3 regions of the Gordonibacter sp. RACS_AR68 genome follow, and region 1 is predicted to be linked to each of the others. Evidence: predicted binding sites of a transcription regulator. Region 1 holds the regulator's gene; each other region holds the start of a gene.

Region 1 (9,834 bases):
GCTGCTCATCGGTGCCGTGATAGGCATCGCCCTCGGCTTCGTCGGTGCCCGCTTCCTGGCCAGCTCGTCCGCGAAACGTGCGGCGCAAGAGGCCGAGACCGTGGTGGCCGACGCGAAACGTCAAGCCGAAACACTGCGTCGCGAGGCCATCGTCGAAGCCAAGGACGAAGTCCTGAAGCTGAAGCAGGAGGCCCAGGCCGAGAACAAGGAGCGCATGCGCGAGGTGCGCGCCGCGGAGAACCGCGTGTCGCAGCGCGAGGAGTCGCTCGATCGCCGCGTGGAGTCGCTCGACGCCCGCGAGCATCAGATATCGTCCCAGCAGGGCCAGCTCGACCGTCGCGAGCGCGACCTCGAGGAAGCTGCCCGGGAGATCGACCGCCGCCTGGAGCGCGTGGCCGGCATGACGCCGGAGGAGGCGAAAGCCGAGCTGCTCGACACCCTCAAGGACGAGGTCGTGCACGAGTCCGCCGCCATCATCCGCGACTCCGAGGCCCGCACGAAGGCCGAGGCCGACAAGAAGGCCCGCTCCATCCTGAGCCTGGCCATCCAGCGCGTGGCGGCCGACCACTCCGCCGAGAACACGGTGAGCGCCATCCATATCCCGTCGGATGACCTCAAGGGCCGCATCATCGGGCGCGAGGGCCGCAACATCCGCTCGTTCGAGCAGCTCACCGGCACGAACCTCATCATCGACGACACCCCGGAGTGCGTGACCATCTCGTGCTTCGACCCGGTGCGCCGCGAGATAGGCCGCGTGACCATGGAGAACCTCGTGGCCGACGGGCGCATCCACCCGGCGCGCATCGAGGAGATGTTCGGCAAGGCCGAGGCGTTCGTGAACCAGCGCGTGCAGGAGGCGGGCGAGCAGGCCGCCTTCGACACCGGCATCCACGACCTGCATCCCGAGCTCGTGCGCACGCTCGGCCGCCTGCGCTACCGCACCTCCTACGGCCAGAACGTGCTGAACCACTCGCTCGAGGTGGCCTACCTCTCGGGCGTCATGGCTGCGGAGCTGGGGCTCGACCCCATCCCGGCCAAGCGCGCAGGGCTCTTGCACGACCTGGGCAAGGCCGTCGACCACGAGGTCGAGGGCAGCCATGCCGTCATCGGCGCCGACCTGGCGCGCCGCTTCGGCGAGAAGCAGGACATCGTCCATGCCATCGAGGCGCACCACAACGACGTGGAGCCCTCGAGCGTGCTCGCCGTGCTCGTGCAGGCCGCCGACGCCGTGTCGGCTGCCCGCCCCGGCGCCCGCAAGGAGACGCTCGACGCCTACATCAAGCGCCTCGAGAAGCTCGAGGAGATCGCGAACTCCTACAAGGGCGTGGAGCGCACCTACGCTATCCAGGCCGGTCGCGAAGTGCGCGTGATGGTGGAGCCCGAGGTGGTGGACGAGGCCGCCACGACCGTGCTCGCCCACGACATCGCGCACCGCATAGAGAACGAGATGCAGTACCCCGGCCAGGTGAAGGTCGTGGTCATCCGCGAGAGCCGCGCGGTCGGCGTCGCGAAGTAAGGCGACCCCGGCATGGCCGACGGCTCGCTGGAAGCCTTCATAGAGAACGTCAGCGGCGACAGCCATCTCCGGGTCGAGGCAGACCTCGGGGATGGTTTCGTCCGTTTGAGGAGCGCGGAGGCCGAGCGGCGGCAAGCCGCCCACGACATCCGCTCCACGGAGGACATCGTCATCGAGATGCTGCGCAACGCGCGCGACGCCCATGCCAAGAGCGTGTTCGCGGCCGTGTCCCGCGAGGGCGGCCGCCGGCGCATCGTCATGGTGGACGACGGCGACGGCGTTCCGCCCGCTCTGCACGAGCGGGTGTTCGAGCCGCGCGTCACCTCCAAGCTCGATACCATGCACTTGGACAAGTGGGGCGTGCACGGCCGCGGCATGGCCCTGTACTCCATCGCCGTGAACGCCGAGACGGCGCGCATAGCCGCCTCGGATGCAGGTCTGGGTTCCTCGTTCGTCGTGGAGACAGACCTGGCACGCGTGGGGGAGAAGGCCGACCAGTCCAGCTTTCCCGTCTTCGAGCGCACCGACGCGGGGACCGTGGCCGTGCGGGGGCCGAAGAACATTCTGCGCACCGTGTGCGAGTTCGCTCTCGAGTGCCGCCGCGACTGCACCGTCTACCTGGGCTCCGTGACCGACGTCGTGGCCACGCTCTACGCGTTCGGCCTCTCGTCGCTCACGGCGGCATCGCGCGCGTTCGGGCATGCCGACGAGCTGCCCGTGTGCAAGCGCCTGGCCCTCGCCGCAGACCCGGCGGAGCTCGCGGGCATAGCCGGGTCGCTGGGGCTCGCCCTGTCCGAGCGTTCGGCGCGCCGCGTGCTGGACGGCGAGATAACGCCGCTGTCCCCTCTGCTCGACCGCGTGCGCATCGGCAACGACGCTCCCGAGCCTGCAGCCCCGCGCACCGCAGCCCCGTCCGCCTCCGAAGACGCGCGGGGTCTCAAGCTGGCCCGCGAGGATCTGGACGACTTCGCGGGCCAGGTGGCCGCCGCCTACCGCGACGTCGCGCAACGCTACTACTTGGAGCCCGACGTGCAGCCCGAGGTGCGCGTGGGCAAGGACGGCATCCGCATCCATATCCCCGTGAGCAAGCTCCGCTAAGTTCCGCATAAGCTGCGCCGCCTGGTCGGCGAACGGCCATATCCGCAGGTTGCACGCCATACCATTAATAGCTAGAATAACGGTACCGTGAAAAAGCGGCGCGCGGGCGCCGCACGCATATTGAACGCACGCCAAACGCACGAGCAACGTACTCAAACGACGAAGGATATGCATGACCGCACCCGAGCACAAGCCGGACATCGGCTGCCTGAAGGTTTCATCGAAATCGTCGCCCGCTTCCGTGGCCGGAGCCATCGCCGGCATGGTGAAGGACGGCGTCGGCGTGGAGATACAGGCCGTCGGGGCCGGAGCGGTGAACCAAGCCGTGAAGGCCATCGCCATCTCGCGCGGTTTCCTGTCGCCCGTGGGCATCGAGATCGCCTGCGTGCCCTCCTTTGCGGACATCGTTATCGACGGCGAGTACCGCACGGCCATTCGCTTCGCAGTCGAACCGCGCTACACGCGCGGCGTCTCCATGCCCGCTGCCGGCGGGGAAGCGGAAGCCGCCCCGTCCGCCCCTGCGCACTGAGGATCGCCATGCACACGCATACCCCGTTCACGAACCTCGCGTTCTGCATCCGCACGTTCGGCTGCCAGATGAACAAGCACGATTCCGAGCGCGTCGCCGGCATGCTCGAAGGCCTGGGCGCGCTGCCCGTCGATGCCATCGAGGATGCCGACCTCGTCGTGTTCATGACGTGCTGCGTGCGCGAAGCCGCCGACACGCGCCTCTACGGTCAGGTGGCCTCGCTCAAGAACACTCCGCTGCGCGCCGGCACCCCCCTGTCCAAGCGCGTCGTGGCCGTGGGCGGCTGCATCGGGCAGCGCGACGGGCAGAAGCTCGTCGATGAGCTGCCGCACCTGGACGTGGTGTTCGGCACGCACAACCTGGGCTCGCTTCCGCGACTGCTGGAAGAGGCGCTCGACGAGGGGGGCCATCACGTGGAGGTGCTCGACGCCGGCTCGTCGTTTGCCTCGGAGCTGCCGACGGCGCGCGAGCACGCGTGGGCCGCTTGGCTTCCCATCGCGCAGGGTTGCAACAACTTCTGCTCGTACTGCATCGTGCCCTACGTGCGCGGCCGAGAGAAGTCGCGCCCGCTCGAGGATATCGTAGCCGAGGCGGAGGGCTACGTGGCCGCCGGCGTGAAGGAGATCACCCTTCTGGGCCAGAACGTGAACTCCTACGGCCGCGACCTGTACGGCTCGCCCCGCTTCGCGGCCGTGCTCGATGCGCTCGACGCCACGGGCATCGAGCGCCTGCGCTTCGCGACGAGCCATCCGAAGGACCTCACCGACGAGGTCATCGGCAGGTTCGGCACGCTGCGCTCGCTCATGCCGGCGCTGCACCTGCCCGTGCAGTCCGGCTCCGATGCCGTGCTCGCCGCCATGAACCGCCGCTACACGCGCGCCCATTACCTGGAGCTCGTGCGCAAGCTGCGCGAGGCGCTGCCGGAGATCGCGCTCTCCACCGACATCATCGTGGGATTCCCCGGCGAGACGGCGAAGGACTTCGAAGACACGTACCGCCTTGTGGACGAGGTGGGCTACCACCAGGTGTTCACGTTCATCTACTCCAAGCGCGAGGGCACGCCTGCCGCCTCGGTCGACGATCCCACGCCACGCGACGTGATCCAGGGGCGGTTCGACCGTCTGGTCGATCTCGTGCAGAAGCGGGCCTTCGAGGCGAACCAGGTCGACCTGGGGAGCACGGTCGACGTGCTGGTGGAGGGCGCTTCCAAGCGCGATGCGGGCCTGCTCGCGGGCAAGAGCCCGAAGAACCAGACCGTGCATGCGCCGCTGCCCGAAGGCGCCTCGATCGAGGAGCTGGCCGGTACCACGGTGCGCGTGCGCATCGACGAGGCGAAGACGTGGTACCTGGCAGGCGAGGTGGCGGGCGGTGCCGTGCCGCCCGCGGAGGCGGCGGATGGGCGCTGACCCCGTCGTCTGCATCGTCGGCCCCACAGCCTCGGGCAAGTCCGCCCTTGCGCAGGCCGTCGCCCTCGCGCTCGATGGCGAGGTGGTGAGCGCCGATTCCATGCAGGTGTACCGCGGCATGGACATCGGCACGGGCAAGCTCGCCCCCGACGAGCGGCTTGTGCCCCACCACGGCCTCGACCTCGCCGACCCCGGCGAGCCGTACTCGGCGGCCCTCTTCCAGGAATACGCCCGCGCCTGCTTCGAGGACATCGCCGCGCGCGGGAGGCGTGCCGTGCTGTGCGGCGGCACCGGCCTGTACGTGCGCGCGGCCATCGACGCCTACGAGTTCCCGAAGGGGGAGCAAACGGGCAATCCTGTGCGCGAGCATTACAACCGCCTTGCCGGCGAGCAAGGCGCCGGCGCCCTGTGGGAGCTGCTGCGCGAGCGCGATCCCGCGAGTGCCGCCATCGTGCCCGCCGCCGACGTCAAGCGCGTCGTGCGCGCCTTCGAGCTGTTGGAGGACGGCACAAGCCTGGCCGAGCAGCGCGCGAAGCTGGCGAGCATCCCACAGCTGGTACCGGCATGCTTCATAGGGCTGTCCGTGGATCCGACGGCGCTCAACGCGCGCATCGACGCGCGCGTCGACGCCATGTTCGACGCCGGGCTCGTGGACGAGGTGGCGCGTTTGCTGCAAAGCGGATTCCGGGACGGCATCACGGCTCCCCAGGCTATCGGGTACAAGGAGGTCGTCGCCGCCCTCGAGGGGGAGACGACGATGGAGGAAGCTGCGTCGTGCATCAAGACGGCCACGCACCGCTACGCGAAGCGGCAGCGCACTTGGTTCCGCAAGGACCGGCGCATCCGCTGGATAGATGCAACCGACCCTGACCCCGCGGCCCAGGCAGCCGAGGCGCTTTCCTTGGTGGGAGGCGTCGTTGCCTGAGCGTTTCCGCAGCAGGGCGAGCTTGTGGTATGATACGGTTCTGCAGGCCGACCCTGCCGAGCCTTCAAGATCGGAGCACCTATCATGCAGACAGCACACGCGTTTCTCTAGCGGTTGCGACCGCGCCCGACTGTCTCCGCACGCCGCCATCCGCGCCGGCGTGTCCCTTCTTGCTTCGAAAGGTTGGCTCCATGTCTGAATTTGAATCCGTAATCACGCGGGGCGCGATCCCCGTTTCCGAAGAGCGCCGCGAGAAGGCCGTGCTGGTGGGCGTCGACCGCCCCGGCGCCTCCTGGCCGCTGGCCTCGTCGCTTGCCGAGCTCGAGCGTCTCGTGGACACGGCGGGCGCCGACGTTGCGGCCGTCACCACGCAAAAGCTCGACGCGCCGAACCCGCGCACGTTCGTCGGCTCGGGCAAGGCCGAGGAGGTTGCCGAGCTGGCACGCGCCCACGCGGCCGATCTCGTGGTGTTCGACGACGAGCTCACGCCCTCGCAGCAGTCGAACCTCGAGAAGGTAGTCGGCAAGGAAGTGAAGGTCATCGACCGCACGGCGCTCATCCTCGACATCTTCGCGCTGCATGCCACCAGCAAGGAGGGCCGCCTGCAGGTGCGGCTCGCCCAGAACGAGTACCTGCTGCCGCGTTTGCGCGGCATGTGGGCCCACTTGGCCTCGAACCGCATGGGCGGCGGCGTGGGCTCGCGCTTCGGCGAGGGCGAGAGCCAGCTCGAGGTCGACCGTCGCATGGTGCGCAAGCGCATCACGTCCATCAAGCGCGAGCTCAAGCACCTGGCCGAGGTACGCGCCATCCAGCGCGAGAGCCGCTACGAGAGCGGCATGTTCAAAGTGGCGCTGGCCGGTTACACGAACGCCGGAAAGTCGAGCCTGCTCAACCGCTTGACGAACGCGGACGTGCTGGCCTACGACAAGCTGTTCGCCACGCTGGACTCCACTACGCGCAAGTTCGAGCTGCCCGAAGGGCGCGAGATCACCGTCACCGACACGGTCGGGTTCATCCAGAAGCTGCCGACCACGCTCATCGAGGCGTTCAAGTCCACGCTCGACGAGATCACGGGAGCCGATCTCGTGCTGCATGTGGTGGATGCGTCGTCGGACGAGTACGAGGCGCAGATCGCTGCGGTGGAGGACGTGCTCGGGCAGATCGAAGCTCAAGATTTGCTTCGCGTGCTCGTATTCAACAAATGCGACCTGCTCGACAAGGAACATTTCGATGCTCTCAAGGCGCGTCATCCACAGGCCCAATTCGTATCGGCGGCAACAGGGGAGGGCATAAGCGAGCTTGTCGGGCATATCGCCCGTGTCGCCTCGGCGCAGGACGAGCATCTCGCCATAGTGATTCCCTACAACCGGGGAGATCTCGTCTCCCTCGCGCACGAGCGTTGCCATATCCTGTCGGAAAAGCACGAGGAGGACGGTACGCACCTCGTCATGTTGGCTGCTCCGTCCTTTGCCGGCCTGTTTCGCCCCTACGTGGCGGAGAAGGACTGTTAGGCACGTCCCTTTCAGAAAGCTGCAAACTACTTGGTTAGAGTAACTCTAACCAAGTAGTTTGCGACCGGATGACGCGATCTCGGATCACCGGTCGGTCTCGGGACGAACGAGCGCCCCTCATCCCAAGGCCGGCGTTTCTCCTGCAGGGGCCGTAATCCAACAGGGCGTCTCGCTCCTTCGGCAGGGCCCCGCAAGGCGTCGCCTACAGGCGACGGAACACCGCCACTACCTTGCCCGCGATGGAGCAGTCGGTGGTGATGATGGGCTCCATCGTGGAGTTCTCCGGCTGCAGGCGGATATGGTCGGATTCCTTGTAGAAGCGCTTGACCGTCGCGCCGTCGTCGATGATGGCCACGACGATGTCGCCGTTGTTGGCGACGGGCTGTTCTTTCACCACCACGTAGTCGCCGTCGTTGATGCCCGCCTCGATCATCGATTCGCCCCGTACCGACAGCAGGAACGACGGTGCATCGCCCACGATGTCGGTGGGAAGCGAGATGGTGTCGGTGATGTTCTCCTCGGCGAGGATGGGGGAGCCGGCCGCCACATTGCCCACGAGCGGCACGTTCACCACCTTGTTGAAGCTGGGCTTGATGACGTTGGAAGTGCTCTCTGCATCGCCAAGCGGATAGGTGAGCGCGATGGAACGCGACTTGAGGGGATCGCGCTTGATGAGCCCCTTGTCCTCGAGTGCTTTGAGGTGCACGTGGACTGTCGAAGGGGAGGAAAGGCCCAAGCTTTGGCAGACCTCGCGCACCGTGGGACCGTAGCCCTTCTCGCGGATGCACTCCTCGATGCAGTCGAGCACCGCCTTCTGGCGTTTCGTCACTTTGTCGGACATGCCCCGTTCCTTTCCCTTGAACGAACAAATGTTTTAAATACGTATTGACATGAACTTTTGTTCGTTCTATTATATATGCGAACAAAGGTTCTACGCAAGGCCTAGGAGGCAGAAAGATGAAGAATTTCGAGATGCGGTGCCCCTTCGATGGCACGTCGGCCCTGCAGCCGGAGTTCAACCGTGTATCCGCAGCCGGGGCTATCATCGAGTTTCCAGGGAGCGGTTCCCAAGGTGCTTGCGCGCCGCTGCAGCATTCGCACGCGCGTCAGGTACCGTCTGCTGCGTGCCGTGCTCGCAGACTTGGCGCTACGGAGATGGCGCGGGTTCTTCGTCATGGCAGTGCGGCAGGTCGCGCTTACGGCCGTGTGAGGCCGTGGCAAGGCGCTCTTGCCGGATGCGTCTTCTCCGTTTTCGCCTTCCTCAGCATTTTCATCAGCTTCTAGCGACTTCGGAACGCCCATGGATACTGCATTTCTGTGACTGCGCGGCATCCTCGCCACCATGGCGCTGCCGTTCCATCGCCTTTCCACCCCGCAGGACCCTTCCTCCTTGCAGGTTCATGTGGTAGACTGCCTTTTGAACCGAAATCCCAGACAGGCTGCTGTGAATGCGGCCTTCGAGAAGGAGACAAGGAACATGAAGTTCTAACGAAAGCCTTCGGGCACCCGCCAGGTCATGCAAGCTCCGCACCGGGTGCGCTTTCGTTGCTGTTCCTTGATGTTCCTATCCCTAGCCTCGCCGTCTCATCGGCGCCAGGTTGCCAGCGCGAAAAGCATTGAATCCGGTGCCTCTCGAAGGGAGGCCCTTCCGTGTTCGTTTCAGCCCGCCATCTTACCTATACCTACGACGGCGCCGATGCCTTGGCGCTCGATGACGCATCCGCCGTGTTCGCGCCCGGCTGGACCGGCGTGGTCGGCCCGAACGGAGCCGGCAAGAGCACGTTGCTCAAGATCGTATGCGGGATGCTCGAGCCCCAGAAAGGAAGCGTTTCTCCGCAGGTCGCAGGATCGTTCTGCGCCCAGTCGACCGATGTCGCGCCAACGGGGCTCGAGGAGTTCTCCTACGACTACCGCCCCGAGGCCGTGCGCCTGCGCTACCTGCTCGGCATCGACGACGCATGGCTATGGCGCTACGACACCCTGTCACATGGCGAGTGCAAGCGTATCCAGATAGCATGTGCCCTCGCAGCCGATCCTGTGCTGCTTGCACTCGACGAGCCCACAAACCACCTCGACGCTGAAACCCGCGAACTGGTGGCGCGTGCGCTTGCCGAGTATCGCGGGACGGGCCTTCTCGTCTCGCACGACCGCGCGTTGCTCGACGGGCTGGTGAGCTCGTGCGTGTTCGTGGATCGAGGGCGTGCTGTGACCGTGCCCGGCACGTACTCTCAGGCGAAGGAGCAGCTAGACCTACGCCGCCAGACTGCCGTAGAGGAGCGGTCCCATGCCCGTCGCGAACTGGCGCGCCTCAAGACGGAGAGCAATCGTCGAGACGGGGTGGCGGCGCGTTCGGCTGCACGGCGCTCGGCTCGGCATCTCGACCGGCACGACCATGACGGGCGCGCGAAGATCAAGCTGGCCATCTATTCCGGCCAGGATGGCAAGACCGGGCGGCTCTCGTCGCAGATGGGGAAGAAAGTCGAGCGTGCAGAGAAGCGCATGGCCGAGGTTCGCGTCGCCAAGGTGTACGAGGGTGCGCTCGACCTGGAAGCCGAGCCCGCCGCGCGCACGGTGCTCGTCCGATGCGAGGCCGGGTCCCTGACGCTGGGCGAGGGGCGCATGCTGCACCATCCGCAGCTGTACGTGGGCAACACCGACCGCATCGGCCTGGTGGGCAGGAACGGTGCAGGCAAATCGACGCTGCTTGCCGAAGTGCTGCGGCAAATGCCGGAAGAGGGCATGGTGTACGTCCCGCAAGAGATAGGAAGTGACCGGGCGCGCGCCCTTCTCGCCTCGGTGAAGGCTCTCGCGCCGGCAGAGCGCGGGCGCCTGCTCTCCATTGTCGCCCG
Region 2 (9,834 bases), on a different contig from region 1:
CACGACGGCCTTCGCGTACTCGGCCATGCGGCGGTTGAGGTCGGCGTTGGCGGCATCCTGCGCGAAGTCGATGGCGTCGAAGTTGCAGGCGCCCAGGCAGCGCCCGCAGCCTACGCAGCGCGCCTTGTCCACGCCCATCTTCCGGGCGGCCTCGTCGAACACGAGGCCGCCGTTCGCGCACTCGGGCAGGCACTTCTTGCAGCCGCGGCACTTCTCTGCGTCGATCTCGGGCTGGCCGTTGCTGTGCTGCTCGGCCTTGCCGGCGCGCGAGCCACAGCCCATGCCGATGTTCTTGATGGCGCCGCCGAATCCGGTGAGCTCGTGGCCCTTGAAGTGCGTGAGGCTCACGAACACGTCGGCGTCCATGATGGCGCGGCCGATCTTCGCCGCCTTCACGTACTCGCCGCCCGCAACCGGCACCTCCACGTCGTCGGTGCCCTTCAGGCCGTCGCCGATGAGGATGGGACAGCCCGCCGTGAGCGGCGTGAAGCCGTTCTCCCATGCGCACTCCAGATGCTCGAGGGCGTTCTTGCGGCTGCCGGGGTACATGGTGTTGCAGTCGGTGAGGAACGGCTTGCCGCCCAGCTCCTTCACCACGTCCACGAGGGCGCGCGCGTAGTTGGGGCGCAGGTAGCTCACGTTGCCCAGCTCGCCGAAGTGCAGCTTGACGGCCACGAACTTGCCGTCGAGGTCCAAATCCGCGATGCCCGCGCGGCGGGCGAGCTTCTTCAGCTTCGTGGGCAGCCCGTCGCCGAACGCCTGCGTGCGGAAGTCCGTGAAGTACACCTTGGCCGGTTCCATGGGATCCTCCTTCTTGCGGCTCGCCGCCGCACCGTGCGGTTCTCTCGTCGGGTTCCATGATAGTGCCTCGCGGGTTCCGGGGAAACGCCCGGCTGCGGGAGATGCTGCCGTAGCTCCCCCTCCCTCAACCGCGCCAGAGGCGCTCGGCTTGCGGGGCGGCGGCGCGGGCCAGCTCGGTGCCGGGGAGGTCCTCGTGCATCTCCAGGATGTTCTTCCACAGGCGCTTGGGCATGAACTGGCGGCGGAGCTCCGGGTTGTAGCGGGCCTCCACGGCGACGGTGCGGTAGAAGCGCTTCCAGGCGGCCTGCATGAGACCCTCCTCCGCGGCGCGGTCGGGCACGTCCAGCTCGTCGGTGCGCACGAGGTACCAGTCGCGCCCCTCGTAGACGCCCGCCAGACGGTGCACCTCGTCGTAGATGATGAAGGGCTGCGTGTTGAAGCGGCCGGCGAACCAGTCCATGAGCAGCGGCACCACCGAGGCCTTGGGGTTGCAGCGGGCGAGCCACACGCCGTTCTCCAGGTGCTCGAAGCGCAGGAACTGCACCATGTGGTGGCGCTCGTTGCCCACGGAGCGCACGAGGCGGTGCAGGGGCTCCACCGCAGGATGGGCCAGGTCGTTCAGCACGCTGCCTCGCGCCTTGCCCGAGCAGCCGAGGGAATCGGTGGGCCGCGAAGAGGCCATGGGCCCGCTGCACGAGCCGCGCCGGCGGCACCCCGTGCAGTCGTGCGGGCGCTTGGCCGCCATGGCGTAGCGCACGAAGCGGTAGACGACGGTGCCGGCGTCCGGCTCGTCCGAGAGCGAGGCGCGCATGACGGCGTCGTAGGCGGCGTGGCCGCAGACGCGCTTGATGCCGCGCTGGACGCGCACGGCGCGCTCCACGTCCGTCTCCACGAAGCGCACCGTCTGCCCGAGGCGCGGCTGGAGTGCGGCCTGGGCCGTGACGTCCTGCGGGTCCTCTCGGCGCTCGTACGCCTCGAACACCGCCGAGAGCAGGCCTTCCAGCGTCCCGTCGTAGGCGTAGGCCACGTCGGGGAGCGGCTCTTCCGGCGTTACCGGCCCATGGGGGGCATCGCCGGCTGCGGCGGGCTCCCGTCCCGCTCCCGTCGCAGCCAAAGCGGCCGCACGGCCGCCCGCCCCCTTGTCCGGGGCGGCCGAGCGGCCGGAACCGGCCTCGGCCGCCGCAGCTCCCGAGGGCCGTTCGAAGCCGGTTCCGTGGTCGGTGCTCATGCGCAGGCCGCCTCGGGTTGCTCGAGGGCGTGCTGCCAGCCAAACGCGCCGTCGGCATTCCCGTGGCGCTGTCCGTTCGCCCTGCCGCCGAGCTGTCCGGCGGGCGCCGTTCCCAGGCGACCGCCTGTCGCCGCGCCCAAGTGCCCGCGGGGATCGGCCCCCGCACCCTGCGCGATGCGGGCCTTCTCGGGCGTCTCCACGCTCTCGAACAGGCTCAGCTGGCCGGGGATGGCTTTGTCTGCGCGACGGCCGTGGCCGCCGCCCTTCGGCGTTGCGGCTAAATGCGCCCGCAGGCCCTCTCGAGAGAAGTCCGTTCCCTGGCCGGCGTAGCTGCCGTTGCAGGTGATGAAGAAGCGCGCCCGCTTGTAGGCGATGCCCAGCTTGCGCAGCTCGCGCTCGCCGAGCGTGGTGGAGCGCCGGGCGCGCATGATGGAGTGCGCGCCCTTCACGCCGATGCCGGGTACGCGCAGCAGTGCCTCGAGCGGCGCCTTGTTCACCTCCACGGGGAAGAAGTCCAGGTTGTTGAGGGCCCAGTTCGCCTTCGGGTCGACCTCGGGGTCCAGGAACGGGTGCTCCTCGTCGATGATCTCGGTGACGTCGAAGCGGTAGAAGCGCAGGAGCCAGTCCGCCTGGTAGAGCCGGTGCTCGCGGTTGAGCTGCAGGGCGTCGGTGCCGGGCAGACGCGCGTCGTCGTTCACGGGCGTGTAGGCGCTGAAGAACACGCGCTTGAGCGAGAGCGTGCGGTAGAGCGCGGCCGAGAGGTTGAGTATCTGGAAGTCGCTCTCGGGCGTGGCCCCCACGATCATCTGCGTGGACTGGCCGGCGGGCACGAAGGCCCGCTCCTTCTTCTTCGGCTTGACCGCCTTCATGTAGGTCGTGTTCTTGCGCACGAGCGCGCGGGTGTCCTTGTCCACGGCGATGTTGTCGCGGATCTGGCGCATGGGGGCGATGATCTGCTGCTTGTTCTTCTCGGGGGCGAGCAGGGCCAGGCTCTGCTGCGAGGGCAGCTCCATGTTCACGCTCATGCGGTCGGCCAGATGCCCCAGCTCGTCCACGAGCTCGGGGGAGGTGCCGGGCACGGCCTTGGCGTGGATGTAGCCGCGGAAGCCGTGCTCGCCCCGCAGGAGCGACAGCGTCTGGATCATGAGCTCGGTGGTGTAGTCGGGGCTCTTGATGACGCCCGAGCTTAAGAACAGCCCCTCGATGTAATTGCGACGGTAGAACGCTATGGTGAGGTCGGCCAGCTCCTGCGGCGTGAAGGCGGCGCGCCTCATCTCGTTGGAACAGCGGTTCACGCAGTAGGCGCAGTCGTAGACGCACACGTTGGTCATGAGCACCTTCAAGAGCGTGATGCAGCGCCCGTCCGCCGCGAAGCTGTGGCAGCATCCCGCCGCCATCGTGTTGCCAAGCTTCCCCTTCTGGGCGTCGCGGTCGATGCCCGAGGAAGTGCAGGCCACGTCGTATTTCGCCGCATCGGCAAGTATCTCCAGTTTGTCGATCAGTTCCATACGCACGCCCGTTCGCCAGATCAAGTGTTCGCGAGAATATCTGTTCGCTTAGTATGGGCGAACGGATATTCGTTGTCAAGATGGGGGATGCTTCTTCCCGAAACGGGCAGGATGTCGTACAATACGCAGGCACGACAATTCTTATGCCAGTGTGGCGCAATGGTAGCGCAACAGTTTTGTAAACTGTGGGTTGCAGGTTCGAGTCCTGTCACTGGCTCCAGGAAACAGCAGGCCGGAGGCGCACAGCCCCCGGCCTTTTTCGTCGCCGTGCGGCTCGAGGGGTGCGGGTGGCTGCGGTCTGCCCGGGTCGGCTTGCACGGCTGCGGTCGGCCCGGGCATGGCTCGCTTGGCAGGCCCGGCTGGGGCGGGCGATGCCCGGGCCGGGGCCGTCTCGTCGCGGCCTGCGATGCGCCAGCGCTGCCGTTAGCGCAGGCGCGCTCCCACCAGGCGCTTGAAGGCGGCGGCGTTGTCGGGCGACACGTTGATGGCGCGCACGGGGCGGCGCGTTCCGGCGAGCGTGCGGACCTCCAGGGGCTCGGAGAGCTCGATCCAACAGGGCGGGGCGCCCATGACGCCCAGGTCGAGGCGCTCGCGCTTGGGGACGTCGGGCGCGGCGGCACCCACGCCGGTCACGAGGCGCAGCGGCACGTCCTCGCAGACGAAGGCGGCCCAGCGCACGGTGAGCGTCTCGTCGTCCACGAGCAGCGGGTTCAGCACGCTGGCGCGCGCGGCGGCCACGAGCCACAGAAGGGCGTACAAGGAGGCGGCGAACAGCGGCGGCAGCAGCGAGAACGTGCCGGCCGACCCCGCCGCCGCGGAGACCGCCAGCGGCGAGAGCAGCCCCGGCGCGGCCAGCTGGGACGCCGCGAGGTACCCCGCCCACACCACTGGCAGCACGGCCAGGGGCGTGAGGCCGCGGCGGCGCACCACCAGCAGGTAGAACGCGGCGGGCACGCACACCATGAGGTCGAACGGCACGGCCACGTTCACGGCGAACGCGTGGGCCGAGGCGGGCACGGTGGCCGCGCACGCCAGGTCGACGGCGTAGAGCGCCAGGACGACGGCGAGCGCCAGCAGCAGGCGGCGCGCTCCGAGCGCGCGGACGGGAGCGGCGGATGCGGTGGGTTCGGGGAGGTTCGAAGAGCGGGCCATGGCGTCTCCTGTCGTCGGCGGGAGGGCATGTCGCGTGATACGGGTCCATGATAGCAGACGGGCGAGGAGGGGGCCGGGCCGGCTGCCACCGGAGGAGCGGGCGGGAGGGAGCAGGAGGGGGAAGGGGGCTGGGGGTGCCCCTCCCCGTTTCAGCCGGTCGCAGGGGAGGGCGGCAGCGCGCGTCGGTGGGTGCAGCGTGACATGCCGGCCTTGCGCGTCGGTCGTGCCCGTCTGCCTCGCATGCGAGGCAGACATGGCTCGGGGGCGCCGGCCTCGCATGCGGGCCCGGCGCGCTACGGGCTTGGCGGCTCTCCCAATGAAAAAACCTCCTCGACCCCTTCTAAAAAATAGTCAACGGGGTAGCATGATCTCCAATCCGTTGACCGAGCGGTCAACGGCCGCAGAGCGGCAGGAAGGGAGGCGGCGGCAATGAGTGCAACGGACGATAGGGAGCATGCGGACTTCAGCAAGTTCGAGAGCCTCCCCGAACAGCGACGCGAGGCTATCGTCAACGCCGCCGTGGAAACGTTCGGTCGATGCGACTACAAAAGCGCTTCGACCGAGGACATCGCACGGCGCGCTGGCATCTCGAAGGGCCTTCTGTTCTTCTACTTCAAGAACAAGAAGGAGCTGTACCTCTACCTCATGGAGCACCTCATGGAGAAGGTGTCCGATCTGGTGGTGGACGACGGATTCTACGAGATCGACGATTTCTTCGATCTGCTCGTGTACGCAGCTGAAACCAAGCGCAAGGTGCTTTCGCGTTTCCCCTACCTGCTGGAGTTCTCCGTCCGGGCCTTCTACCCGGAGCACAAAGACATCAAGGACACGATGGACAGCTGGACGCAGCGGCAAATCGACCTGATGTTCTCCACGTACTTCAGATGCGTGCGGTTTGACCGGTTCCGCGACGACATCGACCCGAAGTACGTGCTCGACCTGCTGATTTGGCTGGCTGACGGCTACCTGCACCAGCAGCGCGCCCTGCATCAGCGCCTCGACATGGATGCGATGCTGGACGAGATGTACCGCTGGTGCGACATGCTGAAAGCCTATTCGTACAAGGAGGAATACCGATGAGCGCAACAATCGGCCCCGCGATTGCGATCGAGGGGCTCAAGAAAGATTACGGAAGCGGGCGCGGCGTGTTCGGCGTGTCGTTTGCCGTGGAGCGGGGCGAGGTGTTCGGCTTTTTGGGACCGAACGGCGCCGGCAAGACGGTGACCATGCGCAACCTCATGGGCTTCATCCGCCCTGATGAGGGAACCGTGAACATCAACGGCCTGAACTGCTTCAGCCAGCGCGCCCGCATCCAGGAGCACCTGGGCTACCTCCCCGGCGAAATCGCCTGCATGGACGAGATGACCGGCGCGGCGTTCCTGGAATTCATGGCGCGCATGAAGAAGCTGCGCGACCGCACGCGCATGGAGCAGCTGATCGAGTACTTCGAGCTGGATCCCGCGCGGCGCATTCGCAAGATGTCGAAGGGCACGAAGCAGAAAGTGGGACTGGTCTGCGCGTTCATGGCCTCGCCCGACATCGTCCTGCTCGACGAGCCCACGAGCGGCCTCGACCCCCTCATGCAGAGCCGCTTCATCGACCTCGTGCTGGAAGAGAAGCGCCGCGGCACCACCATCTTGCTGTCGTCGCACCTGTTCGAGGAGGTTGAGCGCACGTGCGATCGGGTGGCGTTCATCCGCGGGGGCAAGCTTGCCGCCGTAGAGCGCATGGACGATGTGCGGAAGTCGCGCAAGCGTCTGTTCGTCGTCACGTTCGCCGACGAGGCCGCGCGCGACCGCTACGCGGCGGCCCACCGTGGCACCGGTGTCAGCGTGCAGAAACAGGGGACGACCAGCGTGGAAACGGCCGTGTCCGGCAACCTCGACGCGTTCGTGAAGGACCTGGCCGCGTACGAGATCGTCGATCTCACCGCGCGCGAGCAGACGCTCGAAGAACTGTTCATGCACCTGTACGGCACCTTCTGCGACGCGTCGAACCGCAGGTCGGGGTTGAAAGGAGGCTCCCATGAATAAGACGCTGTTCGCGAAGGAGCTGCGCGCCAACCTGTTCGTCAGCGGCATCATCGCCGCGGTGCTGGCTATGTACATCGGCATGATCGTGAGCATGTTCGATCCCGAGCTGGGCGAGAGCCTCGATCTCATGATGCAGAGCATGCCTGAGGTGTTCGCCGCATTCGGCATGTCGACGCAGGCCACCACCCTTATCGACTTCATGCTGAACTACCTGTACGGGTTCCTGCTGACCATCTTCATCCTCGTGCTGATCCTGATCATGGTGAACAAGCTGATGGTGCGCTACCTCGATCGCGGCGCGATGGCGTACCTGCTGGCAACGCCGAACAGCCGCACGCGCATCGCATGCACGATGATCGGCGTGATGGTGGCTATCCTTGCCGCCCTCATGGTGGCGGTTACGGCGCTCGAGGTGGGATTCGCCGAGACTCTGTTCCCCGGCGAGCTGGACATGCAGGCGTTGTTGCAGGTGAACGCGGGGCTGTTCGCGCTGTGGCTGGCTATCGCGGGCCTGTGCTTCCTGTCGGCCTGCCTGTTTTCGAACGCCACGGCGGCTCTGTGGGCGGGCGGCGGCCTTTGCATCCTGTTCTTCCTCATGCAGATGGTGTCGAAGGTGGGCGACAAGTTCGAGTTCCTGGAGAACGTCAACCCCTTGACGCTGTTCGACTACTACGGCTTGGCCGCAGGCGACGCGTCGGCAGTCGGCGGCGCGATTGCGCTGGCCGCGAGCGCGGTGGCGCTGTTCGCAGCGGCAGTGGCGGTGTTCGACCGGCGCGACTTGAGCATCTAGCAGATTCGAGGGCGAGACAGGGGGACGGGGATAATGTCTCATTCCGCGATGCGGCAAGGCTTCGGCAGACGTATTGGAATGAGACATTATCCCCCCCCCTGTCTCGCCCGTCCCCTGTCACGCCCCTGTCACGCCCCTGTCACGCCCAGGCGAAGCTCTCCGTGCCGGCGCCCACCTCGAAGTGGTATTTTGCGATGCCCAGGTCCACGGCGGTGTAGGCGCCGGAGAGGGTTTGGGCGCGCACCGTCTTGCCGTCGGGCAGCAGCTCGAAGCGAAACTTCTGCTGGTTCAGGGCCGTGGGGGCGAGCAGCGCCGCCCGCACGCCGCGTTCGAACCACTCCGGCGGCTTCCCGGCCGCACGGCTCACGTCCTCGGGTGCCTTCGACTTGCGCGGTCTGCCCTGCGTGGCGCCGTAGCCGAGCGCCAGCGCGCAGATCAGCCTCTCTTCCGGCCCGGCGAGGCGGCGGACCTGCCGCTTGCTGAACGAGAGGGCTGCCCAGCACGTGTTCAGCCCGAGCGCCTGGGCTGCGAGCACGAGGCGCTCGCCGTAGTAGCCCGCGCGCTCGTCCAGGTCGTCGGCCGTCTTCCCGATGATCGCCACGTAATTGCGCACGTTGGCAAACTTCCCGTAGCGCGCCAGCATGCTGGAGAACGCCCGCGGCTCGTCGAGCACGACCTGCATGCGCAGGCCGCCCTCGCGGTTGCAGGCGTCCAGCTCGTCGCACAGTGCGGCGAGCACCGGGCCCTCGATACGTTGGCCGGTGAAGCTGCGCACCGAGTGGCGGCGCTCCATCGCCTCCTCGACGGTGCAGAGGGGGAGGGCGCCGCCTGAGGGGGTCGTGCGATCCTCGCACGCCGCGGCGTCCTCATACGCTCTCCCGGGCATGTCCTCGTCTTCGCGGGCGCCGCCGGGTCCTCCTTCGACCTTCTCCATAATGCCGCGCTCCTTCTGCTCGTGCGGGTTCGTTGTCATCGCTGCACCTTGCCTTCGCTGTCTTGCAGATAGCCTTCGAGGTTGGCCTGCTGTACCAGCTCGTAGACGCGGTCGACGAGCTGCTTGAGTTGCGCCCACTGCGCGTCGTCGGCGGCAATGTGGTAGAAGTTCATGGTGCCCGCGCGCCGAAGGGCGATGATGTTCGCGTCGCGCAGGATCTTCAGGTGGTGCGACACGGCGGGGCGGGAGAGGTGCGTGCGCACCGTGATCTCGCCCACGCGCAAGCCGCACTCCTCGGCCTCCAACAGCGCCATGATGATCTGCTGGCGCGTCTCGTCGCCCAGAGCCCCGATGATGCCCCGGCACTTCTTGAACCCCTCTGCGAGGTCCTGCCTGCTCTGCGCCCATTCGCGTTCGTCCATCGATGCTCCTTCGCCCATCGCGTCTTATACGGTTCGATTGTTCGAACCATTAAACCATGAAGAGGCGGCTCGCAAGGCGGGGGAAGGCTGGCGTTTTCCCTTGGGAAAGAAATTCGAGACGGAGGCCGTGGCCCTCCGGTTCCGCCCTGGCGCTTACCGCCGAGCGCCCCGTGACCGCTGGTGCGCCGCCGACCCCGTACCGCCGGCGCTTGCACCGGCCGTCGCGCATGACGAGCGGGCATTCGTTTCGCTACGGGTCGATGCGGGCGATTGCGCCGGGGTGCCGGGCATGGTTGCATGGGCGCATGGGATTTCGCAAGACATACGTGGACGTGGTGGCGAACATCGACGTGGACGGGCGCGTGACGCCGCTGTCCATCCGGTGGCGCGACGGCCGGACGTTCGAGATCGACCGGGTGCACGAGGCCATCCGGCGCGCGTCCACCCGGGTGGGCGGCACGGGGATACGCTACCTGGTGACGGTTCACGGCCGCGACAAGTACCTGTTCTTCGAGGACCCGCGCTGGTTCGTGGAAGAGGTCGTGCCCGAGGACGAGGGGAGCGCGTCGCTTGCGGGCGGGGCCCGCAAGCGGTAGAATGCCTGCGGGAATGAGGTTCTCCCTAAGCCGCTCGAAGGCTTGAACCGCGTAAAGCTGATGACTTCTGCAAACGGACTCCCCATGGGGGAGCGCCCGCGCGCGGGTCGTCGGCTTTTTTCATGCCGCGCGGCCGGCGGGGGGGTGTCGGAAAGGACGGGATATGGCAGCGGTGCTCTGGGTGGGCGCCGGCGGGTTTCTGGGCGCCGTCGGGCGCTACCTGCTGGGGCTCGTGCCCTTCGAGGGGGACTTCCCCCTTATGACGTTCCTCGTGAACTTCGCCGGTGCGGTGGCCATCGGCGCGATAACCGAGGTGGCGGGTGCCACGTCGGCCCTGTCGGCCGAGGCGGCGCTCTTCTTGAAGACGGGC
Region 3 (9,834 bases), on a different contig from region 1:
CGATACCGAGTCGCCTATCATGAGCACATCGAGCTTCGGTTGCTCGTCGGCGACGGGCGCGGAGCCTTCGGGCTCCTGCGGCGACTCCTCCGCCAACGGTTGCCCCGACGGATCTGCCTGGGCCTGGCCCGAGGGGCTCGTCTGGCCCTGCTCGGCCTGCTTCAGCAGGTCGCCGCCCTCCAAGGCCGAGGTGGGCGGCACGAGCGCCAGCCCGCCTGCGGCCACGATCACGAGCGCGCCGGCGCCCACGGCAGGCACGGCGTGCGTGCGCAGCCAGTCCGGCAGCGACGCCTCGCCCGAGCGTACCTTCCTCACCAGACGGCCGAAGGCCCCGTGGCGGAAGGGGTTCTCCACGAAGCGGTACGACAGCGCGGCGCAGCCGAACACGGCCGCCAGCTGCAGCAGGTAGAGCCACCAAGGCGTGTCGCTGATGCCGCCCGGGTCCATGAGCAGCAGCAACGGGTAGTGCCACAGGTAGATGCCGTAGCTGCGCTTGCCTATCCACACGAGCGGCCTCGCGCCCGCAACGCGCCCGATGATGCTGGCCGGATGCACCATGACCGCGATGACCAAGGCGGTGAGCATCGAGCACAGCACGAGCCCGCCCCGGTACAGGAAGGGCGAGAACCCGTTCGAGAACACCACCAGCAGCAGCAAGCCCGCGAGCGCCGCGGCCCCCACGCCGTCGAGCACGGAGCGCTCGCGCTTCGTCAGGCGCACGCCGCTTTTGGCGCCCAATAGGTGCGACGGCCACACGAACGCCAGCCATGCGCCGATGAGCAGCGAAAACGCCCGTGTGTCGGTGCCGTAGTACACGCGGCTCGGGTCGGCGGCGGGGTCGAACAGCAGCGCCATCTCCAGTGCGGAGAGCGCGGCCAGCACGAGCACGACGTTGCGCACCGTGCCCTTCCTCGCTCCCAGCTTCAGCGCGGCGAGCAGAGCCACGGGCCACACGAGGTAGAACTGCTCCTCGATGGCCAGCGACCAGAAGTGCGCAAGCGGCGACGGCGCGCCGAGCGCCTCGAAGTAGGACACGTCGTGGAATATCTGCCACCAGTTGTTGAAGAAGAGCAGAGACGGCAGGACGTCGGGGCGCATCTTCGTGAGCAGGGCGTGGTTGAACAGGGTGCAGAGCACGGCCGTGCAAACGACGACGAGCACGATGGCGGGCACGAGCCGACGGACGCGGCGCAGCCAGAAGCGCGGAAGGTCGATCGTGCCCGATTCGTCGTGCTCGATGAGCAGCAAGCTGGTTATAAGGTAGCCTGACAGCACGAAGAAGACGGTGACGCCCAGCAGGCCGCCGGGTGCCCAGGGCATGCGCATATGGTAGGCGATAACGGCGAGCACGGCGAAAGCTCGCAGGCCGTCGAGCGCCGGTATATAACGGGATTTCGAGCCCGACACGTGCGATCCCCCTTGTTGCGTTTGCGGTCGATGCGCGGGATGCGCAGGATCCAGTATAGCGCTCCGTCAAGCGCCGAGAGCGTATCATACCGCGCTGCGCTCCTTCTGCGTAGGCTCTTCACGTATAGTTGAAGCGCTGCGCTGCACGGGCATCGCTTCCTTTATACTGGCGACGAAAGAAGATGCAAAAGGAGGGAAGATGGCAACGGGCGAGAACGGCGCACGGCGCGTTGCGCTGGGTATGAGCGGCGGGGTGGATAGCGCGGTATCCGCCGCACTGCTTATGCGCGCAGGCTACGAAGTGGTAGGCGTCACCTGCCGCTTCACCGACGATGCGGCGGCCGACCGCGCCGCCGACGACGCGGCGGCGGTGTGCGCCCGGCTGGGCCTGCGCCATGTGGAGCGGGACTGCGCAGCCCTGTTCGAGAGCGCGGTGGTCCAGCCGTTCGTGGATGCCTACGCGGCAGGCCTCACGCCGAGCCCCTGCGTGGGCTGCAACGCCTGCTGCAAGCTGCCCTCCTTGCTGGACGCGGCCGACGAGCTGGGCTGCGACGTCGTGGCCACCGGCCATTACGCCCGCATCGCACAGCTTGCGGACAACGGACGTTACGTGGTGAAGTGCGCGCTCGACGCCCGCAAGGACCAGAGCTACATGCTGGCGCTGCTCTCGCAGGAGCAGCTGGCGCGCCTTGTGCTGCCGCTGGGCGGCACGACGAAGGCGGAGGTGCGCATGCTAGCCGCCGACCTAGGGCTTCCCGTGGCCGAGAAGCCGGAGAGCCAGGATGTGTGCTTCATCGAGGGAGACTATCGTGCGTTTCTGCGCGAGCGGGGCGTAGACGATCCGCCGGGCGCCATCGTGGACTGCGCGGGTGCCGTGCTCGGCCGGCATGACGGGCTGTCAGGTTTCACCGTGGGGCAGCGCAAGGGCATCGGCGTGGCCGCGCGCGAGCCGTACTACGTAGTGGGCAAGCGGTCCGAAACGGGCGAGCTGGTGGTGGGGTTCGCCGACGAGGCCCGCATTGCGAACGTGCTCGTGGGCCCGGTGAGGTGGCAGGCCTTCGTGTGCCTGGACGAGCCGCGTGCCGCCAGCGTGAAACTGCGGTACCGTAGCCGGGCCGTTCCGTGTATCATAGAGCCCGAACCCGAAGGGCGCGTTCGCGCAGTGCTGCGCGAGCCGCAGCCGACCACGGCGCCGGGACAGTTCGCCGTCTTCTCCGTGGGCGACACCGTGCTCGGAGGCGGCATGATCGAGGAGGTAGCATCGGTATGAAGAAGCTGTTCATCATCGGCGGCATGGGCGCCGGGAAGTCGACTGCCCGCAAGGCCCTTGTGGATGCGGGCCTGCCGTACATCGACCTCGACAAGGTGGGCCACGACGTGCTCGCCTGGGACACGGTGAGGGAAGAGCTGGTGGACACGTTCGGCGTCGACATCATGGACGGCGACGAGGTGAACCGCAAGGCGCTCGCCCACAAGGCGTTCGTGAGTCCCGCCGAGACGCGCAAGCTCAACCGCATCACCGTGCCGCGCATCGAGGACGCCTACCGCGACAAGGTGGCCGAGCTGGAGGCCGCGGGCCATCCGGCCGTGGTGGTGGAGCATTCCGTGTTCAAGAACCGCACGTCCTCGCTCGCCTACGATGCCGATGTCGTTATCGCCGTGCTGGCACCGCTGGACGTGCGCATCGAGCGCGCCGTGGCGTCGGGCTTCGACGAGGCCGATGTGCGCCGCCGCATCGCCCGCCAGATCACCGATGCCGACCGCATCGAGGCCGCCGACGTGGTGTTCAACAACGACGGCACCCCCGAGGAACTGCACAACCAGGTGATAGCCTGGTGGGGAGAGTACGAGAAAGGCCTGTAAAGACTAGACGGCGAGGATGCCCCTTGGGCGGGCCCTTCCCGAGCTTTTAGTCGCGTCCGGCGTGGGCCAGCATCATGTTCGAAAAATTATATTAGAACATCCGTTTTATAAGTACGGATGTTCTTTTTTGTGCTACCATGTGATTTGTCGAAAAGAGCCAGTGCAAGCGCCTGCCCGATGCCGCAATGCGGGAGGGCGGCCCATAGATGGCGACGGTGTTCCGCGTCCGCCCGTACCACGCTTGCAAGATCCTCTCCAGCTTTCGGAACCGGAAGAGGGGTCTGCCATGGAAACCTTCATCTGAAAAACGACGAGAGGAAGTGCGGGTCGCTCTCCGTGCCCTGCCTTCCTTGACGCTGCGCCATTTACGTTTTACAATTTCGTTTAACAAAAAGGAATAGGTGATCGCCCGATGGAAGTGCTGGTTGATTTGCACGCGCTCAAGCATGGGTTGACCGAGGAAGAGATCCTGTATGCTTGGAAGAACTACGCGAGGAAGCAACATCGTAGGGCACCGAAAGAGGATCGTGTGGTAGCCCTTGGGTTTTGCAGCGATGGACGCCTCGTCCAGATGGTCGGCGTCGACAAATGGTACGGTGTGCTGATATACCATGCAATGACGCCGCCGACAGCGAGCGTTTTGGCAGAGTTCGGGCTGACAGGGAGGTAGAACGTGAAGACAGCGAAAGAGCTTGAGGAGATGTTCGGGGTCACCGCCGAGCAGCTTGATGAATGGGAGAAGGAAGCAGCGCAGGGCATCTTGCCTGGCGAGCAGGTGGGCGAGATCATTGTGGGGCGACCCCTCAAATTCGGGGAGCCGTTGCAGTTCGTCGGGTTTAAGGACACGCCGCAGAAGGTTGCGGCTATGGACGAGCGGGCGTCGAAGCTGGGCATGAGCCGGTCGGATTACCTGCGCAGCTTGGTTCGCAAGGATTTGGCAAGCGCCTAGGCAGCTCGACATCATCTCGAAAGATGGGGAAGATAACGGTTGAATCACGAACATATGTTCATTTTGCTTCTGCTGTGCTAGACTGAGTGGTCGATGAACCCTCTCGTCGGTGTCCTTCGGCATGCGGCGTTCTCTTCGGGAAGGAGCTTACGTGGCGCATCTTTCGAATATCGAAGGCCTCGAGATGGAGGGCAAGCTGCCGGAGGTGCGGCTGGCAACGACACCTCTCAAGGTGGTGTCGCCCTACGAGCCGTCGGGCGACCAGCCGCAGGCCATCGAGAAGCTGGCCCGCGGGGTCGAGGACGGCCTGCGCTACCAGACGCTCCTGGGTGTGACGGGCTCGGGCAAGACGTTCACCATGGCCAAGACCATCGAGGCCGTGCAGAAGCCCACGCTGGTCATGGCGCCGAACAAGACGCTCGCGGCCCAGCTGGCCAGCGAGCTGAAGGAGTTCTTCCCGAACAACTCCGTGGTGTACTTCGTGTCGTATTACGACTACTACCAGCCCGAGGCCTACGTGCCCTCGTCCGACACGTTCATCGAGAAGGACGCCTCCATCAACGAGGAAGTGGAGAAGCTGCGCCATGCGGCCACTTCGGCCCTGCTCTCGCGGCGCGACTGCATCGTGGTGGCCTCGGTGTCGTGCATCTACGGCATCGGCTCGCCCATGGACTATGCCGGCATGGCGGTGTTCGTGGACAAGCAGAAGGAGATGGACCGCGACGACGTCATCCACGATCTCATCGACATCCAGTACGACCGCAACGACTACGAGCTGAAGCGCGGCACGTTCCGCGTGCGCGGCGACAACCTGGACGTGTTCCCGCCCTATGCGGACAACCCGTTGCGCATCGAGTTCTGGGGCGACGAGATAGAGCGCATTGCGGAAGTGGACAACGTCACGGGCGAGGTGGTGAACGAGTTCGAGGCGCTGCCCATCTGGCCCGCGTCGCACTACGTGGCCACGCGCCCGAAGATGGACCGCGCGCTCGGCACCATCCGCGACGAGCTGCGCGAGCGCCTGCAGCAGTTCAAGGAGGAGGGCAAGCTGCTCGAGGCGCAGCGTTTGGAGATGCGCACGAACTACGATCTGGAGATGATGGAGACGATGGGCTTCTGCTCCGGCATCGAGAACTACTCGCGCCACATCGACGGGCGCTCGCCGGGCGAGCCGCCCTACACGCTCATCGACTACTTCCCGAAGGACTTCCTCTGCATCATCGACGAGAGCCACGTGACGGTGCCGCAGATCCGCGGCATGCACGAGGGCGACCGCTCGCGCAAGATCACGCTGGCCGAGCACGGGTTCCGCCTGCCCAGCTGCCTGGACAACCGCCCCTTGCGCTTCGACGAGTTCGAAGAGCGCATTCCGCAGTTCGTGTACGTGTCGGCCACGCCGGGCGACTACGAGCAGAAGGTGTCGCAGCAGCAGGTGGAGCAGATCATCCGCCCGACCGGCCTGCTGGACCCCGAGATCATCGTGCGCGGGAGCGCCTCCCAGATCGACGACATCATCGACGAGTCCAAGGACCGTGCCGCCCGCGACGAGCGCGTGCTCATTACCACCCTCACGAAGAAGATGGCGGAGGATTTGACCGACCACTTGCTTGACCAGGGCGTGAAGGCGCGTTACATGCACTCGGACATCGCCACGCTCGAACGCGTGGAGATCCTGCGCGAGCTGCGCCAGGGCAAGTTCGACGTGCTCGTGGGCATCAACCTGCTGCGCGAGGGCCTGGATTTGCCCGAGGTCTCGCTCGTGGCCATCCTCGATGCCGACAAGGAGGGGTTCCTGCGCAACCACCGCTCGCTCATCCAGACCATCGGCCGCGCCGCCCGCAACGTGTCGGGCCAGGTCATCATGTACGCCGACAAGATGACCGACTCCATGGCGCTTGCCATCGACGAGACGAAGCGCCGCCGCTCCATACAGATGCAGTACAACGAGGACCACGGCATAGAGCCGCAGACCATCCGCAAGGCCATCAACGACATCATGGACTACGTGACCGACGAGGTGGGCAACACCACGGCCGAGCAGGTGAATGCCGAGCTGGCCGCGCTCTCGCGCGAGGAGGTGCTGCGCATCATAGCCTCCATGGAGGACGAGATGGCCTCGGCGTCCCAGAGCATGGACTACGAGGAGGCGGCCCGCCTGCGCGACCAGGTGGTGAAGCTGCGCGCGAGCGTGGAAGGCGCGAGCGAGGAGGACGTGCTGAAGGACTTGAAGAAGGGCGCCCGCAAGGGCAGCGCCTTCGGCAACCGCAAGAACGCCGCCTACGGGTCGAGCCGCCGCTCGTAGGCGCGGGACCGGCGACGGATGCGGGGGCATCGAAGGCCGGCGAGTAAAGGGGCAGGGGAAATGGGCGGGATATCGGTCATGGTCATGCTGTCGGTGATGGGCGCCGTGGCGTTCGTCATCTTGGGCATGGTGGCGCTTGCGCTGGCGATGTTCGTGGCGGCAACCGTGGTGAGCATCGTGTTCGCGTGCCGCGCGAAGGCACGGCGCGAGCAGGGCAAGCGGCTCAAAGGCCTTGCGGCCGTGCCCATCGTGCTGTACGCGGTGAGCGTCCCCGTGCTCATATGGTTCGCAGTCGTGTGGGTGGTGCCGCTCTCCACCGATAGAGAGGGTGACGAATTCGTCGACTTCTCCCAAGCCGTCACGCGGCACGATCCGGAGGCGTTGCAGGCATGCTTTGACGCCGATGAGTTCGCGTTCCCGGAGGAGGGCCCCGAGTCGCTTGCGGCTCTGCTGAAGATCGCGCGCGACTACGAGGACGAGGAATGCGCGTCCATCGTCATGCGCGAGGCAAGGGCAGAAGGCGTGTTCCTGGCGCATGACGGCCCGGTTTCCCTTGGTCTGCCGGAGTGGTCCGGGCCTGGGCAGGCGCCCGAAAAGGGATCATCGGACGCGGCCTGACCTAGCACCTGGACCGAACCGGGCGATGGGCTCCGCCTGCCCGGGCGCGCAGCACCAGGGCAGGCAAGCGCCGCTAGGCCTCGGCTTCCGCCGTCTGCCCGCCGGCCGTCTCCGGCTGGACGGCCGGCGCATGGTCGAGGGCGCGCACGCTCTTCGGCAGATACACCACGAGGCCCAATACCAGGCAGATGGCGCCGTCTACCACGAAGAACGGGGCAACTCCGATGCTCTCCGCCAACATGCCGCCAAGCGCGATGCCAATGGGCGATGCCAAGCCCATAGCCGCCATGGACAGTCCCAGCGCACGACCCGTCTTCTCCTCGGCCACGTTGCGCTGGATGAGCGTGATGAGCGGCCCGTTGAACCAGGCGCAGGCGATCGCCATGACGGCGCAGAGCGCAACGAACGCCCAGAACATGCTTGGTGCAAGGAAACCGCAGGCCATGGTGGTGGCGCCTACGATAAGGGCCGCCACGCCGATGAGCAGAGCGAGCCTCTTGCCGCCGCCCCAGGCCATGAGCACGATGGAGCCGCACACCATGCCGATGCCGAACGCGGCCTCCACGAGCGAGGCCGCGTAGCCGTCGCCGCCGAAGTGGTCGAACGTCATGAGCGGGAAGATGGCGCCCAGGGGCGCGAACGCCACCATGCCCACCGTCACGCCGGCTATGAGGATAACCAGGCCGCGGTTTGCCGACAGAGCGCGCCAGCCGTCGCGCAGGTTCGCCAGCACGTGCTGGTTCTCGGCCGCCTTGTCGATGACGGTGGGTATCTTCGCCAGGGCGAGGCCCGCCACGGCTGCGAGCGCGCCGAAGAAGTCCAGGAACATGACGGTATGGAAGCCGAGGGTGGTGTACAGGAAGATGCCGAACGCCGGAGCGCCGATGGACGCCACGCTCATGAGCAGCTGGTCGAGCGTGTTGATGCGCAGCAGATGCTTCTCGGGCACGAGCAGCGGCATGGCGGCCATCATGGCCGGCCCGTGGAACGCCTGGCCGATGCTGCGCACGACAACCAGTATCATGAGCAGGGCGAACGATACCTGGCCCAGGAGGATGGCCACGCCCAGCCCGAGCGACACCAAGCCGACTCCCAGGTCTGCCACGATCATGACGGTCTTGCGGTTGTGCTTGTCGGCGATGACGCCGCCGAACGGCGAGAGCAGGCCCTGCGGCAGGTAGGCGCAGATGGCGGCGGCAGACAGCATGAGGGCGCTGCCGGTGGTCTCGGTGATGTACCAGACCACCGCGTAACCTGCGGCATAGCTGGTTATCATGGAAACGGCCTGGCCGATCCAGATGGTGGCGATGACGGCGAGCCAGCGCTTGGGAAGCGGATGGCCCGCGGCGCTCAGGGTCATGGCAGATTCGGTCATGGGAGAGAGCTCCTTCAAGGTCGATGTATTCGTCGGCCGCGCAACGGGTGTTGGGCGGTGTGCATTTCAGTGTGGGGTTGCGAACGCGGCCGCGCCAGCCATTTCGGTTGGCAAAAGGGGTGCAACGGGAAGTTGCGACGAGGTTCGGCGCGCGTGGGCGTGCCGACTACTGAAATACGTAATACATCGAAACAGAGCTCCTTGGTTGGTTCCAGTCCGCACAGTCTACTGGCGCGTCTGGGCCCTGTCAAGTACGAATGTGCGGTTTTGGGGTTCGAAGCCGCGCTCGGCGAGGGCTGCAACCGATCGTTGCGGTTGGGATACGGCCGGCAGGCTTCGGGCGATGCGGCGTCAGCCTGCGGCGGCGAAGCGGATGTTCAGGTCCGCACGGGTGGATATGCCGGCCACCGTGCCGGCGCTCGTGTACTGCCACATGACGAAGTCGAACTGCCCGGTGGGCACGGCCACGTCGTACTCGGCGAACCACACCGGACGGCCGTCGAGGTCATCGCCGCCGAACCGGGCGATGTCGCGCTTGTTGCCGTAAACGAGCGTGTCGTAGCCCGCCTGCTCGATGCGCTCGCAGAACGCGCGGGCGCAGGCGGCCAGCTCGGGGCCCGTGAGGCGGTTCGCGCGTCCGGCGTTGTCGGAGACGGGTTCGTGGTCGAAGGCGACGGGCAGGTCGAGGGGGCGGCCGGCCAAGAGCCCGAGCACGAAGTCGGCCTCCTCGCGGGCTTCGTCAGGCGTGACGGCCTGCGAGAAGAAGTAGACGCCCGTGGCCAGACCTGCCGCCTTGGCGCCATCGACGTTCTCCGCGAAGCGCTCGTCGGCGTACAGCGCGCCCTCGGTGTAGCCGCGGTTGCCCGCGCGCACGATGGCGAAGTCCACGCCATCGGCCGCCACGGCCGGCCAGTCGATGGCGCCCTGATGGCTGGAAACGTCCACGCCAAGGTCAGAACGCAGCACGCCGTCCTCGTAGTAGGCGAGCCGGTCGCCGTTGCGCTCGAGGCCCGTCCAGTCGTAGGGGCTCACGTATGCGGCCGGCGCCGCGGCGTGCGGGGTGCCGGCGCACCGCCCGGCCAAAAGGCCCGCTGCGAGGGCGAGCAGAGCCAGGGCGAACAGCCCGACGACGACGCGCCGCGACGACGCGCGTCTCTGCACCGGCCGCGGCCGGGGTGCATGCGCCCGCGCAGTGTCGCGGCGCGAGGGTCGGGGCGGGAGGGTTTTGTTCGTGTTCATGCCGTCATCCTAGCAAATCGCTGCGCGCTGCCGCCTTCGCCCCCGCGCTTCCCATGCGAATACCAGAAGTCCCCGATTCTC

What was found. The regulator LexA, encoded in region 1, represses DNA repair genes until DNA is damaged. The targets are predictions, from matches to a motif close to CNAACANNTGTTNG.
Positions count from the first base shown of each region.
Region 2: the regulator LexA is predicted to act here: its motif matches at 3,571-3,584, upstream of K9U15_RS04910 (putative DNA modification/repair radical SAM protein).
Region 3: the regulator LexA is predicted to act here: its motif matches at 4,267-4,280, upstream of uvrB (excinuclease ABC subunit UvrB).

Region 1 covers NZ_JAIPUP010000003.1:2,687-12,520, reverse strand. The annotation lists gene rny (ribonuclease Y) at 1-1,516, shown strand, start outside; gene K9U15_RS07250 (ATP-binding protein) at 1,529-2,614, shown strand; gene K9U15_RS07245 (stage V sporulation protein S) at 2,814-3,143, shown strand; gene miaB (tRNA (N6-isopentenyl adenosine(37)-C2)-methylthiotransferase MiaB) at 3,152-4,549, shown strand; gene miaA (tRNA (adenosine(37)-N6)-dimethylallyltransferase MiaA) at 4,539-5,474, shown strand; gene hflX (GTPase HflX) at 5,666-6,985, shown strand; gene lexA (transcriptional repressor LexA) at 7,188-7,826, opposite strand; gene K9U15_RS07220 (ATP-binding cassette domain-containing protein) at 8,636-9,834, shown strand, end outside.
Region 2 covers NZ_JAIPUP010000002.1:32,667-42,500, reverse strand. The annotation lists gene K9U15_RS04920 (DUF362 domain-containing protein) at 1-801, opposite strand, end outside; gene K9U15_RS04915 (TIGR03915 family putative DNA repair protein) at 926-2,029, opposite strand; gene K9U15_RS04910 (putative DNA modification/repair radical SAM protein) at 2,026-3,537, opposite strand; tRNA gene K9U15_RS04905 (tRNA-Thr) at 3,683-3,757, shown strand; gene K9U15_RS04900 (hypothetical protein) at 3,961-4,689, opposite strand; gene K9U15_RS04895 (TetR/AcrR family transcriptional regulator) at 5,119-5,769, shown strand; gene K9U15_RS04890 (ABC transporter ATP-binding protein) at 5,766-6,722, shown strand; gene K9U15_RS04885 (ABC transporter permease subunit) at 6,715-7,512, shown strand; gene K9U15_RS04880 (nitroreductase family protein) at 7,652-8,485, opposite strand; gene K9U15_RS04875 (helix-turn-helix transcriptional regulator) at 8,482-8,868, opposite strand; gene K9U15_RS04870 (hypothetical protein) at 9,174-9,464, shown strand; fluoride riboswitch at 9,465-9,541, shown strand; gene crcB (fluoride efflux transporter CrcB) at 9,628-9,834, shown strand, end outside.
Region 3 covers NZ_JAIPUP010000001.1:955,295-965,128, forward strand. The annotation lists gene K9U15_RS04100 (acyltransferase family protein) at 1-1,407, opposite strand, end outside; gene mnmA (tRNA 2-thiouridine(34) synthase MnmA) at 1,607-2,677, shown strand; gene coaE (dephospho-CoA kinase) at 2,674-3,270, shown strand; gene K9U15_RS04115 (hypothetical protein) at 3,683-3,940, shown strand; gene K9U15_RS04120 (antitoxin) at 3,944-4,219, shown strand; gene uvrB (excinuclease ABC subunit UvrB) at 4,404-6,521, shown strand; gene K9U15_RS04130 (hypothetical protein) at 6,582-7,139, shown strand; gene K9U15_RS04135 (MFS transporter) at 7,213-8,514, opposite strand; gene K9U15_RS04140 (glycoside hydrolase family 25 protein) at 8,866-9,753, opposite strand.